Regions from separate parts of the Chryseobacterium sp. CBSDS_008 genome, predicted to be linked through region 1. Evidence: riboswitches for the same ligand, from Rfam matches in the RefSeq annotation. Region 1 holds a riboswitch; each other region holds the start of a gene.
What was found. Region 1 has a riboswitch for cobalamin ahead of ACP3T3_RS16590 (TonB-dependent receptor). Riboswitches for the same ligand answer to the same signal wherever they lie in the genome.
Positions count from the first base shown of each region.

Region 2: it holds a riboswitch for cobalamin, as region 1 does, so the genes downstream of both, ACP3T3_RS09320 (TonB-dependent receptor plug domain-containing protein) here and ACP3T3_RS16590 (TonB-dependent receptor) in region 1, are expected to answer to the same signal.
Region 3: it holds a riboswitch for cobalamin, as region 1 does, so the genes downstream of both, ACP3T3_RS08635 (acyl-CoA thioesterase) here and ACP3T3_RS16590 (TonB-dependent receptor) in region 1, are expected to answer to the same signal.

Region 1 covers NZ_CP188202.1:3,674,964-3,679,454, reverse strand. The annotation lists gene ACP3T3_RS16595 (YncE family protein) at 1-328, opposite strand, end outside; gene ACP3T3_RS16590 (TonB-dependent receptor) at 325-2,358, opposite strand; cobalamin riboswitch at 2,468-2,652, opposite strand; gene ACP3T3_RS16585 (transporter) at 2,745-3,692, opposite strand; gene ACP3T3_RS16580 (cytochrome-c peroxidase) at 3,705-4,491, opposite strand, start outside.
Region 2 covers NZ_CP188202.1:2,084,734-2,089,224, forward strand. The annotation lists gene ACP3T3_RS09315 (DUF5074 domain-containing protein) at 1-218, opposite strand, end outside; gene ACP3T3_RS09320 (TonB-dependent receptor plug domain-containing protein) at 239-2,065, opposite strand; cobalamin riboswitch at 2,098-2,275, opposite strand; gene pafA (alkaline phosphatase PafA) at 2,398-4,044, opposite strand; gene ACP3T3_RS09330 (hypothetical protein) at 4,097-4,491, shown strand, end outside.
Region 3 covers NZ_CP188202.1:1,930,257-1,934,747, reverse strand. The annotation lists gene ACP3T3_RS08640 (DUF4932 domain-containing protein) at 3-1,376, opposite strand; gene ACP3T3_RS08635 (acyl-CoA thioesterase) at 1,529-1,912, opposite strand; cobalamin riboswitch at 2,030-2,210, opposite strand; gene ACP3T3_RS08630 (hypothetical protein) at 2,246-3,046, opposite strand; gene ACP3T3_RS08625 (ATP-binding cassette domain-containing protein) at 3,077-3,739, opposite strand; gene ACP3T3_RS08620 (endonuclease MutS2) at 4,158-4,491, opposite strand, start outside.

The DNA of each region.
Region 1 (4,491 bases):
CAATTTTGTTGGAAACATTGACAACGATATAGAGTTTGCTTCCGTAGACTTTGATATCATTTCCTACATCTCCCAGTTCTTTTATCACATTCGGGTTGATTTCTGCGTAGATATTGCGGTAATAGGTTCCTTTGGTATAATCAAAAAAGTCCAGCGTACATTTGTTGCTTCCCATATTTCCTTCATTGAGCATATAGAAGCCTTTTATTGCTGTATTTTCTGAGGGAAGACCTTCTACCACTTCCTGACGGACGATAATATCATCTGTACGGCATGACGTAAGAAAAGCTAATACAAGAAATAAAAAATAAAAGTTTAGTTTTCTCATAGAGTGAAGTTTAGAATAAGTTTAAAGTTTCTTCCGGGCATCGGATAATTGATAACCACATCATAGTATTGATTGAAAATATTATTCACCTCAAGGCTTACTTTAAACTGATGATTTGCCCAGCTGAACTTTTTCTGAACAGACAGATCGTGAGTATACCAAGGCTGTACATAATTGTATTGAATGTTATCCTGATTCACGTCATATCTTTCTCCTACGTACATTGCACTGTAATTGAAACCCCAGTCTTTATAATCCGCCATCAGACTGAAAGATCCGCTATGCCATGGGGTATAAGGAATCTGATTGCGGTAGAAAGTGTCTTCCGGATCGCTCATATCTCTTGCACTTTGATAAGTATAGGAAAGCAATGGTCTTAGTTTTACTTGTCCCAGCTGCATTTCGGTCTGAAGATTTACATCAGCTCCTATGATTTCAACCATTCCAAGGTTCATCATCAGCCAGCGGAACATACTTCCGTTAGGTGCAGCTACGATTTTATCCTGTACTTTGTTGTAATAACCATCTACTTTAGCATAAAAGCTTTTAAAGAAATGGTTGTTGTAATTCTTCTGATAGGTAAATCCTACATCATACTGATTGGTGAATTCCGGCTTCAGATACGTATTTCCGATATTGGTATAATACAAATCATTGAAGGTTGGAAGTCGGAAAATCCTTTTATAAAATGCTCTAAGGGTAAGTTCGGGAATGATTTCCGGCTGATAGCTCATAAATACGGCAGGTGTCCATTCTCTTGCATCTCCCGGCCTTTTGTTTTTTCTTACTTCTTCAAAAGTAAAGGTTCCTAAAAGGCTTCCCAGGATTTTGAACCTGTTCCACTGATAGGTTGTTGCCAATGCTACCAGTGTAGTATAGCGTGTTGGATAAGAAAAGTTATCCAGATTGGCATCCAGGTTATTGTACTGAAAATCCCCGCTCAGACTGACATCCCAATTGGGTGTGATAGAATAGATATTGGATGAGGAAAGATAGAGCTCTCGCTGGATATAGGTGTTATCTGTATAAATAATAGACTGCGAACGAACCGTATCCATAAAATGGGTATAATCGTAAGCAAATTTTGCTTTCAGCTGTGTTTCCAATTTGGGAAACAGCTTTTTTCTCAGGTTGGCCTGCACAAAATAATTTTCATCGGAAAGTCTCGCTCCTCTTCCTCCGAAACGCCCGTTGACAATAGGAGCCGGCATTCCGCGGTTTGAAATATAACCGTAGCCACGGATATTCCAGCTTCCGTTATTTAAAGTTCCGTTTAAAGAAGTTTCAAAACGTTTTGCCCGAATATCTGAATCCTGTCTTTTTGCAATGGTATCATAAGCCTGCTGTCCGTCTGGATATTTTTTGGCATACCGAAATCTGTAAATTCCGTCACTCTGCATAAACTCTCCACTGAAGCTGGCAGAAACCCTGTCTGAAATCTTCTGCTCCAATCGGAATGACGGATTGAAAAGATCAATGGAAGCACTCTTCGCTCTGATAACCAGATTAGTTTTTCTTGTTCCTTTAAATACAGGCGTTTTAGGCTGTAAATAAATAGATCCCGAAGATCCGAAGTCTTTTGCCGGCTGGAAGATTTCACTTTTCTGACCGTTATACAATGATATTTCTTCCAGATCATCCAAAGAATATCTTCCCAGATCCACCAGTCCGTTTTGGGCATTTCCTAATTGAATTCCATCATAGAAAACGCCTACATGCTGACTTCCCATGCTTCGGATATTAATGGTTTTCAAACCACCCAATCCTCCATAGTCTTTGATCTGAACACCTGAAAAATACCGCAGTGCATCTGCTACAGACTGGCTGTTCAGTCTTTCCAGCTGCTCTCCCTGCAGGGTTTGTGCCGGAAGGATCTCTTTAAAACTTTTCTTGTAAAGGCTGATCACCTTGATGGATTCTTCCTTCAGCGTGTCATTCTTCTTTTTTTGAGAATATAAAAGTTGAGATGTGATCACCAATATTGTGAAAACAGCTTTATGAATTGTAGAAGTAGTTAGTTTTGCCGCCATTAGCTCATTTAGGATAATGATGACGCTAATGGATATAAGAATACAACGACAAAGCACAGCTGTCACTGCACAGAATCATTGATGTCCTAAGCTTTATTCCACGAAAGCGTCAAACGATTATTTTCTGGCAGGTCTTCTGACTTACTCCATTTTTGAAATCCTTCCCATAAAAAAACAGTGGATATATTCTTCAAAAACTTTGGTGCGGAGCTTACAGCAGCGGGTCTGTTCCGGATTTTCACCGGATTCCCTTTTAAGAGCTTTTTACGGCTCACCAAATTCCGGCAAAGATAAATAATTATTCCTAATACCCAAGTAAAATCATGATTCATAAATAATTAAAGCTCCCGAAGGAGCTTTAACGTGATTTTATCAGGGGTTTCACTTTAAATTCCAATATTCAGGAAAATACTGAACCTTGATTTTGCTTCAATATCTCCCCCAGCCAGATGAGTGTACATGGGAAGCATTACTTCACTTCCCAGACTCAGCTTTTTATAAGAAGCTTCAAATCCCAGTTTTCCGTACAAAGCACTTCCTGCAGTATTGGGTAAACCTTCATCAAACTGTTTGTTCTGAGCATAAACCTCTCCCTGCACTCCGGTTTTTACAGAAAAAATGGACTTATCATTTCCTGCAACCTGATAAAAACCTGTTGCGGCATAGTTCCATTGATTTCCAAAGCGGTAATTTTTTTTATTCTCTGTTTTGATGGTATAATCTGTATTGACCAATACGGCCACTTTATTTTTCTGAAATTTATAATTCAAAGCAGCCTGATAATCCCAGCTTCCGGTTCCCAGCTGAAAACTCGGATTAACACCGGAGACTCCTTTTTCATCAAATTTTCCAAGCGGAATTTTCACACCCAAACCTCCGCTAAGGTGATGGAAATTATCCTTGGAGCTCATCAGCTGGTAAATTCCCATCAGGTTCAGATCCCCTATTCCATTGATTTTAATATCTCCCTGCATGGTTTTCTTTTCATGAAAATGAAAGGGCAGACTTATATAAACACTCAGTTTTTTAGTCAATGGAATTTTTCCCCAAAGCTGTAACGTATTGAAATACTGATCCTGTGTAAGGTCTTTTACAAATAAGTTTTCCTTTGCTTTGTAATGTTGTGCAAAGTATTTGATTCCGATAAACTGTGGGTTCAATAAAGATTCAAAGCCGGAAGATCCGTTACCGGCTGCACAGCCGCACGCATCACAATCATCATCAAAATCGAATCTGCTAAAGGTTTCAGGAACAATATACGCGCTATCTCTAATGGTCTTTGCCTGATACTGACTAAACAGGATCAAACTTACTATTACTATAATCTTCTTCATGTTTTCTATAAATTATTCTGCAAATTTTGGATTGGATATAAAACTTTTGTCCGATAATGTTTTCAGGAATGCAATGATCGACTGTTTTTCCTGGCTGTTCATGACAATTCCCACATGACCGTTCTGTTTCAGCTGAGGATCAAGATTGGCATTATCTTCTACCTGATTCGAATAGAAATTAAGGACCGCATCTAAGGTATAAAATCTTCCGTCATGCATGTAAGGCGCTGTATATTCTACATTTCTTAAACTCGGAACACGGAATTTCATCCAATCTACCTGATTAAGGGTCACTCTATAACGTCCTGCATCCTTGAATTCAGTGTTATAATACATTCCTGTATTTCTGAAACTCTCATCAGTAAACAGTTCTCCGCTATGACAGGAAGCACACTTCTGCCCGAACAAAACCATTCCCTGAGATTCTGCTGAAGTTAGCTGCTCTTTTCCCTGCTTGAATCGGTCATATTTTGAATCTGCAGAAATTAAAGAAGCCATAAACTGCGACAATGCTTTCAGAATTCTTTCTCCGGTAATGGTTTCATCACCATACGCTTCCCTGAAGAGTTTTTTATATTTCTGATCATCTTTTATCTTTGAAATGGCTTCCGGTATGGAGCTGTCCATTTCATTCACGTCGGTAATCGGGCTGATGGGCTGTTCATTCAGATTATGAATTACACCGTCCCACATATACCTTTTCAAAAAAGCCATATTCTGGATGGGTGGCGCATTCCTGATTCCGATTCTGTCATCTACACCATGACTTACTGTGTGGCCATGATGGGTAAAAGCATTT
Region 2 (4,491 bases), 1.6 Mb from region 1:
TTATAACCATATACATCATCCTGCTTCAGGCTCAGATCTCTTGTCAGGAATGTTACTTTAGCTCCCTGGCTGTTGAAGTTTCCTTCATTAGAGATAAAATATCCGTTCTGGTAAGTGATCGGAGAGACATCAAACTCTGCAGAATCACTTGTACACGAAGACATGTTAAACAATAATACAACTGCAAATAGTACAGTTAAAAGTTTAGTTATTTTCATATTTACTCAATTTTAATTTTTTAAAAATTTATTGCTGCATACACACTATAGTTTCTCTTTGGTAAAGGATTAAAAGAAACTGTTTTATAATAAGTATCCGTTACATTATTCACCTTAAACCCCAAGGTATATTTTTTTGCTAGGGTTGCAGAAATACCCATATTTAAAAGAAAATAGGGATCTATGGCATCTGACCTTTTTTCATCACTTGTTGTGTAGGTAATGCCATTGAGCAATCCCTGCGCAAAAAATTTAAAGAACCCATATTCATAATCTATTCCGGCTGATCCTCTGTGCATGGGAACATAAGGTCTCTGCAGCTTGGTTTCTTTATCAATAGATTTTGCATAATAATATCCTGCATTTGCGCGGATTTTATGGTTTCCCAGCTGTTTGCTGAAAGACAGCTGAGATTCCAGCCCGTAAGATTCAGATTTATTAACATTAAATGCCTGCCAGTAGCCCATAGACGTTGGCAGCCATACAATAAGATCTGTCACATTCATATAATAAGGCGACAAAGTAAGCCTGAAATCTCCCGCTTTGAACTCATTCGTCATATCTAACTGGGTAGACGTTTCCGGTCTCAGATTTTTATTTCCTCCCGGTTCATAATAAATATCATTAAATGAAGGATATCTGAAGTTTTTTGATACATTAACGCTTACATCATACCATTTTGCAGCACTCCATTTTCCGGAGAATGAATACATCAACGGTGATTTCACATCTTCCACAAAATCTTTCTTAAATCCTCCTTCAAAACGAAGGTCTTTTGTTACAAAATACCGCAACAATCCTGAAACAGAACCTATATTTCTACTGACACTGGATATCCCGTTCTCGTAGCCTTCTCCTTTATTGACCTGAAACTCTCCGATGAGGTTAAAATTCCATTTAGAATTCAGGAAATAGTTAAAATCATTTTTAAAGATATAATTTTTCCCTGTTCCGCCACTTGATTTAGGCATATTTAACGAACCGAAATACTGAAAATTTTCTTCTGTATAGGCAGCTTTAAAGGAGTTGCTGAACTTTGTTTTGTTCCAATCCCAGGAAAGAAGGCTTCTTACACTTTGGGTTTTATATTTCGTTTTGGTTCCCGTTTCCTCATACACGGGATAATGCTGTGAAGAATCAAAAAACTGGCTCTGCCACGAAATTTTATGATCGTTTGTAATTTTATAGGATGCCCCAACATTGAACGTCGTATTGTAATAATTTCCGTTTCTGCTGATGTAGTTCAGATCATTTACCTTATAATCATTTTCACTTACAGAATAATTTCCGGAAGCTTTAAAACTGAACTTATCATTACTGTAAGAGCCTTTTATAAAATTATTATAGGTATTAAAGGAAGCGATTTCCGAAAATAATGACCCATGCAACCCTTTATTAAAATCAAGGGTATTATTCAGGTGAATACTTCCTCCTATGGCACCACTTCCATACACCACACTTCCTCCGCCGGCTTTTATACCAATCTGATCATACCCGAATAAAGCGATATTATTGATATCTCCCTGCCCCAGAAAATTAGAATTAATGTTAATCCCATTCCAGACAAATGCTGTCTGCTGAGCGGTAGTTCCTCTGAAAGAAGGTGAAGAAACAGCACCCCGCCCATTTTCTTTAATAAAAACCTGGGACTGAAATCTCAGGAGTTCTGAAAAGTTGCTGGAATTTTTCTCGGCATCTTCCGCCGAAATAGTTTGTACAGGATGAAAAAGTTTCACCCTGTTCATCTGGTTGTCAAAGACGTAAATAGTGTCAATGGCTTTCTCTTGTCCAAAAAGAAAACAGCCATAAGATGAAAAAAGCAGTACTAAAGATCTTTTTATATCCATACTTTTTTACTTTTCCTCCGAAAGCAATATGTTTTTTAATTATAATCCTGGCAGGTCTCCTGACTTTCGCATTCTGCCCCTTCCCGTTTTTAAACAGTGGTTTTTTGCAGAAACTTATATTGCGATTTACAGTTGCGGGGACAGTCCGGGAGTTACACCCGATTCCCTTTTCATTCCAAAATACTGGAAACCAAAATTTTTGCAAAGATAGTTTTTTATATGTATTTGCCAAAAAGTGAGATTAAAGCGCAGCAGATTAAAATTCCTGACAATAATTCACAAAAAAACTGCTTTCGATGAAAGCAGCTGTTTATCATAAAATAGTAGGATCATTATTTACCTATAACTTCTGTAATCGGGTTACCTATATTTCCACTTGGGAACTGAATTTTCAGTAAAGAAGATACCGTAGGAGCAATATCTGTCATGTGATATTCTTTATTGCTTTCTCCCTGCTTCACTCCCCATCCCATAAAGATCAATGGAATATGTGAATCATAAGAATTCCATACGCTGTGTGTAGTTCCCGTTTTAGAATACGGCGGAAGCATAGAGTCATGAGAAATCAGCTGAATATCTCCACTTCTCTGTCTGTTGATCCCGTTGATAATTCTTTGTTTAATCGGTTCCGGAATACTGGCTTCCTGCACTTTATCTACAGAAACAGCATATAAAACGGTAGGATCTTTTTCAATTTCTTTTACCGCAAAGTTTCTTACATCATCCAGTTCAAGCTTGCTATCTGCCAATACTTTTCTGTCGAAATAAATCTGGTAGTTATCAATGGCGTTGATCAACTTATCAGCTCCGAATTTTTCTTTTAACTTCTGATTCAGATTCTTTTCTGCATCTTCCCCGAAGAAACCTGTAGGGATCTTATGGTCTTTAAGGAATCCTACAGAATGTGCTCCACCATGGTCAGCAGAAAGGAAAACGGTATACTCTCCTTTTCCTACTTTTGAATCAAGGTATTTGAAAAACTCCGCTAAATCCTGATCTAATCTGATATAAACATCTTCTACTTCAATAGAATTCGGTCCGAATTTATGTCCTGCATAATCGGTAGATGCAAGGTTAATGGCTAAAAAGTCTGTAATATTATCTCCACCCAGTTTTTCACCTTCTACAGAAGCTTCTGCCAGCTTCAAAGTCAATGTGTTTCCGAAAGGTGTATAACGGATATTATCTTTTTTAGCCTGATAGTCTTTGGCTAGATTACTGTAAGGAAAAGTAGGTGTTTTTGCACTTCCCAGCAGGCCTTCCCAGGAGGAATTGTCCGGTGCACTTTCTGTATATTCATTGATCGGAAGTAAGGTATTCCAACCGTTGGCTACTAATTTTTCAGGAAGGTTCTGAGAATTGAATGATTTTACCCATTGCGGAAGATCATTCATATACCATGTACTGGTAATAAAGTTCCCTGTACTGTCATCAAACCAGAAAGCTCCGTTCGGAGTATGGCCTGCAGGAAGAATCGAAGCACGGTCTTTCAAAGAAACCCCCACTACTTTTCCCTGGAAGTTGGTTGCCAGCCTCAATTCGTCAGTTACCGTTGTAGACCACAGGTTTTTCGGAGAATGGCTTCCGGTTTTTGTATTGGTAGTTCCTACCGGCTGCACACCTTCATCCGCAGTACAGTAAACTCCTTTACCCGTTTCCTTATCCGTCCAGTCATTTCCTGCAATTCCGTGAATAGCCGGTACAGATCCTGTATAGATACACGTGTGTCCTAAAGCAGTAACCGTAGGAACATAGGGAATATGTACATTATTCAAAGAATATCCTGTATTCAAAAGTCTTTTGAAGCCGTCATTTCCATATTTACCATAAAAACGGTACAAATAGTCCCAACGCATCTGGTCTACTACCAGGCCTACGACTAGTTTGGGTCTTTCCAGTTGGGTATTTCTGTTCTTCTGTGCATTGATTGTAACTACGGACAAAAAAGTAGCTGCCGCAATTGAAATATTCCTAAGCATCCAAGTAAATTTTTATTGACGACAAATTTAAGGGTTTTGAAAGTTTTAGAGTGTGAAATTTTATTTAATTTTGATTATTGTACAATTCATCAATCCATCTTCTATGATTTTAGGCGTATACTGGTATTTCAAATTCCCGGATCATTTATATGATTTCCGGTTTTTCAAATTTTATCCGGGATATGGAGGACATGCCGATAATCCTGCTGAGCTGGCAGCAAGAGTTTGGGTTAAAAACCTCGATCATTTTATTCAAAAACTGGAAGAATTGAAAACGGGTTTCAAAGAAACGCATTTATACCTGAATATCGATGAAAATCAAATAATCATCCATATCGGAGACTATATGCTTTTTGATTTTCATTTTCAGTTTGCGGCAGAGATTGAGCATCTGTTAATTCTGGAAAACGCTGTATTATTGGATTCAAGTATACCTTTTTCCGTTCA
Region 3 (4,491 bases), 1.7 Mb from region 1:
AGTTATGAGGATAGCAATACGTAGTTGTCAGGATTTAATAAAATTCCGTTCTTAGAATAAAATCCTGCCATGCTGTTCGGTACATAAAAACCCAGTACAAAATTCTTATAAGAAGTATCCAGTTTGAATTTTACTTCTTTCCCATCTTTAGACCAAACCGGATTTTTAACGATAATGATTGTATTGCTGGTTTCTTTTCCATCAATGTATTCATATAATTTCAGTTGAAGCGTTGTTGTCTTCTTCATAGGCTCTGTGAATTTTACAACAACATTGTTGATGTCAACTTTTTCAAAATCCTTATTGTTGGAATTGACAACGGAAGGCTGGGAAATTTTGCTCCCTGTTCTTTTTGTCCACTTTAATAATGGAACATATAATTTATCCAGGCTCTTTTCCTTTTTATAAAGCTCAATAAGTTTCTCAGAGAATAAATTCTGGGCAATAAAACCACGTCGGATATTCACTTTATGATAGATAGCAGAAAGACTATCTGTTTTTTCCTTGGGAAAGTTTTCTCTGATGAATAAGTCGTAAACAGCCCATGTCATATATTCATTGAATGAACTGATCCCTGAATATCCTGATTTTTTATCCCAATTTATCAGATTGAAGTTCTCAGTTATTTCCTTTGAATATTGATCCGAAATAGGATTTACATATCCATGATCAATTTCTGAAAATACGGTGTGATTATCAAGAATCCTTCTTGCAATATTATCTTTTAAGTTTCCAAGAATAAGGTCTTTTCCGATATCAGGGAAGTCAACGGTTAATGAACTGTTGATCTCTCTGTGGCAATTTTGTCCGCCTACTAAAGGAGAAATGGCAATAACATAGGATTTGGTATTTTTATTTTTAGGTTGTCCAGCAATTTTATCAAGGAAGGCATAGGTGTCATTGATGTAATAATACTCTTTGTAATTGGCAATTAAAGTATTATAAAACTGTTGATGATTTTTGTAAAAAGCTCTGTAATTCGATTTCTTGACAAAATCGTTGATTAGTTCCAGATTTTCATCCACTTCTTGAGGGCCAAATGAATTAAATGGGAAATCTCTTTTAAGTACACCTTTTTCATCAAAAGAGAATGCATAGAAATCAGTCCGGAAACCTAAGAACTTTTTCCACTCCTTTCTTGAATAATTTACTTTTTTTAATAGCGGATGATCTTTTACAGGCTCAAAATAAGACATGATTTCATCATAATACGGAGGAATCTTTTGAACATCATAAGGATCTGTTTTACCATAGTCTGTAAGCGCTAAAATGATATTTCCCAATTCGTAACTTTCAGAAAGCTCAATTGTAACATCTTTTTGTGCTGTTAATGATACGGAAAGGATAAGTGTAATGATTAAGATAATCTTTTTCATGTAATGTAATATGAATTTTCTATTAGTTTTTAAGAGAAACACAGATGATATTCTGAGCGGCTAAAATTAAAGAAAAACCCAATGAATTACAATCATTAAATATATTTAAAATATAAAAGTTTCGGGCGGCCTTTGGCCGCCCGAAACTCTATTTATAGTATCTGGATTGGTTTCTTGAATTCATCGATGGCTACAAAAGTAAAATCACCTACAATGGCTTTTTCTCTTTCATAGGAATACATCTGCTCGGTGTAGATCTCAACGTTCACTTTCATGCTGGTTTTTCCCACGTAGGAAACTTTCCCGATCAGCTCAACAATAGTTCCGGCAGGAATAGGTTTCTTGAAATCGATCTTGTCACTGCTTACCGTTACCACTCTTTTTCTCGCAAAACGGGTTGCGGTGATAAAAGCTACTTCGTCCATCAGCTGCATGGCCGTACCGCCAAAAAGGGTATCGTAATGATTGGTTGTGTTGGGGAAAACCGCTTTAAAGATTCTGGTTTCGGATGCTTCAATTCTTTCTTCTGTAGTCATATATCATTATTAATTAAAGCGAAGTGAAATGATATTAGAAAAAACAGAATAATAACAGGAATCAAGAGAATTCCTGAAACAATCCATCAGATCAATACAACTTCAAATCGCGAAAGTTACATGTGTAAGAAAAAGGCAGGTCTCCTGACTTGTAACATCATTTATCTCCTTCCCATGCCCCGCACAGTGGATCTTTGATAAAAGACTTCAGTTACTTACAGTTGCGCGACAGTCCGTGATTTTCACACGGTTCCCTTTTAATCTGCAGTGATGCAGAACCCATTTCTGTGATGAATAAGCGTAAAAACTTTTTCGGAAGCAAAAATAATGAATTTATTCCGGATTATGGAAAATAATCTGGCTGATTACTCTTCCTTTCTTGATCGTCCAGAGTGTAGTGTATCTGTTTTCTCCTGAACCATTGATCATATAAAGGAAAATATTATCGCTGTCAAGGGAAGTGACTCCAATGTTATCAAAATCCATGGTAGGCTGGAACATATTTTTGATGGCTTCTCTTACAAAAACAGAACCTCTTCCCGGTTGCTGTACTCTGATGGATTTGATTTCCGTCATACCCTCAGGAAGATCATTTCCGATTCCCCAGGGTTTTACTTTATCAATGGTGAGTAGTTTTCCTTCTGCATCTTTTTCCTTTTTACGGTAACCCGCATTGGAAGGGTAGATGTCAATCACTACTTTGCTTCTTTGAGCAGTAGGAATTTTAGGATCAGAATTATCGGTAAAAATAAGTGATCTTCCGTTTTTAGACCTGGAAGGGGTATAGGCGGGAAGCTGATCAATATAAGCAATACGCTCTTTATTTACCATTCCTTCCTTATCAAGAGTTTCATAACGCACAAAGGGTTTGTCGTCATCCTGTTTTTCCGGATATTTGATCCAGATCCATTCTGTTTCCCCGGGAGCAGGCTTTACATAAACAAATACATCACCCTTACGCATACGGATTTTATCTACAATTTTTCTGTAATTGTCTTTATGTACCCGCACATTGGCATATCCTTCTTCAGCTTTTACCACTCCGAAAGGAACTTTATTCTGCCCCTTTACAAAGGCTAAAGAAAAAATACTGAAAGCAGATAAATAAAATGCTTTGTTTATGAAAGTCATCATGAAATTTTTTTGATCTTCCAAATATATAAATTAAATGCTTTTCGGAAGATAATTATAATGCTGCAGTTCTTTTAAATCTTGTATTTGTTTCAGATGGCCATCTGAAAGTATATACAAGAGGTCAGAAATATCCAGAACATCTTGAAAATTGTGATCAGAAATGATAAAGCCTTTATGTGCTGACTCCCGAAGTATATTTTTCTTCAGTTCTTCAGTAACCTTGGGAGAAAGACTGTGAAATGGCTCGTCAAGCAGGGCAAAATCAGTTTCGGAATAAATGATCATCAGCGTTTCAATGATTCGCTGTTCTCCCTTGGATAAGTTTGTAGGTTTTTCATGAAGGAAAGGTTGTACGAATTCTGAACTAAAAAGTAACTCAGTGTTTCTTTTATTACAAAAAAGAGGGATCAGATTTTTTACTTTTATAAATTTTGGCAGAAAGAGATCCTGAGGTAAGTAAGCAATTCTGTTTTTTCTATCGGAAATACTTTTCAAAATAGTGTTGTCATATTTTATAAACTGAGTATCACCATATTCAGTTCCGAAGATAATTTTCAACAGGGTTGATTTTCCGCTTCCGTTTCTGCCCAGTAATCCTATAACTTGCCCTGTTTCACATCCTATATAAATATCCTGCAGAATTTTCCTCTCATTAAAAGATTTTGTTACACTATCAACATGAAGTCTGCTCATAAAAACAATGTTATAATTCTAACAATAATCCCCAATACTATTGTTCCTGCCCAGAGAAACATCCTTGAAAAGCCTGAATTGGCATAAAAGTAATATTCGCTTTTAAATCTTAATTCGTAAATAAAATAGTGAAGAACCGGTGCAGTAAAAAGAAAACTCAATCCAAAAGCTTCAAACCCGCCAAAAAGTAAGAATGAAATGAGTAATGAAAACAGGACCGCAGGAAATATAATTTTCTGATAAAAAATCCAAAGAATAGTAAGGTTTCTGACCATGTTCAATGCTTTATGAATTCAAATATATTAAAAACCTTTATACAAGAGAGAGTTAAAAGATTCATTAAAAAATAATAAAAAAGAGAGAACTCCGAAAAGTGCTCTCTCTGTATTTGCGTAACTTAATCCTTGGATAGATTAATTTAAATTCTTTCAAGCTCATCTGCGTTGATGGTGGTCTTAAATGTACCGTAATTGACAATTACCTTATTTCGGGAAATCTTTTCGATGGTTCCCACGCTGGTGCTTCCTGTAATACGAACACGCTGCCCAATCTTCATCCAAATAGCGCGGTCGCTTTTACGTTGTTCTTCCAGCTTTTCATTGGTTTCAGCAATTTTTTCAATCACGTCATCTTTCTTCAGCTGTTGAGTAATTTTTCTCTTAACAACCTGCAGACGTTTGGTTTCATCTTTATCACTGCCCAATTTTCTGAATTTCTCCTGTTCAAGAAGCTTCACAAAATCTTTTACAACA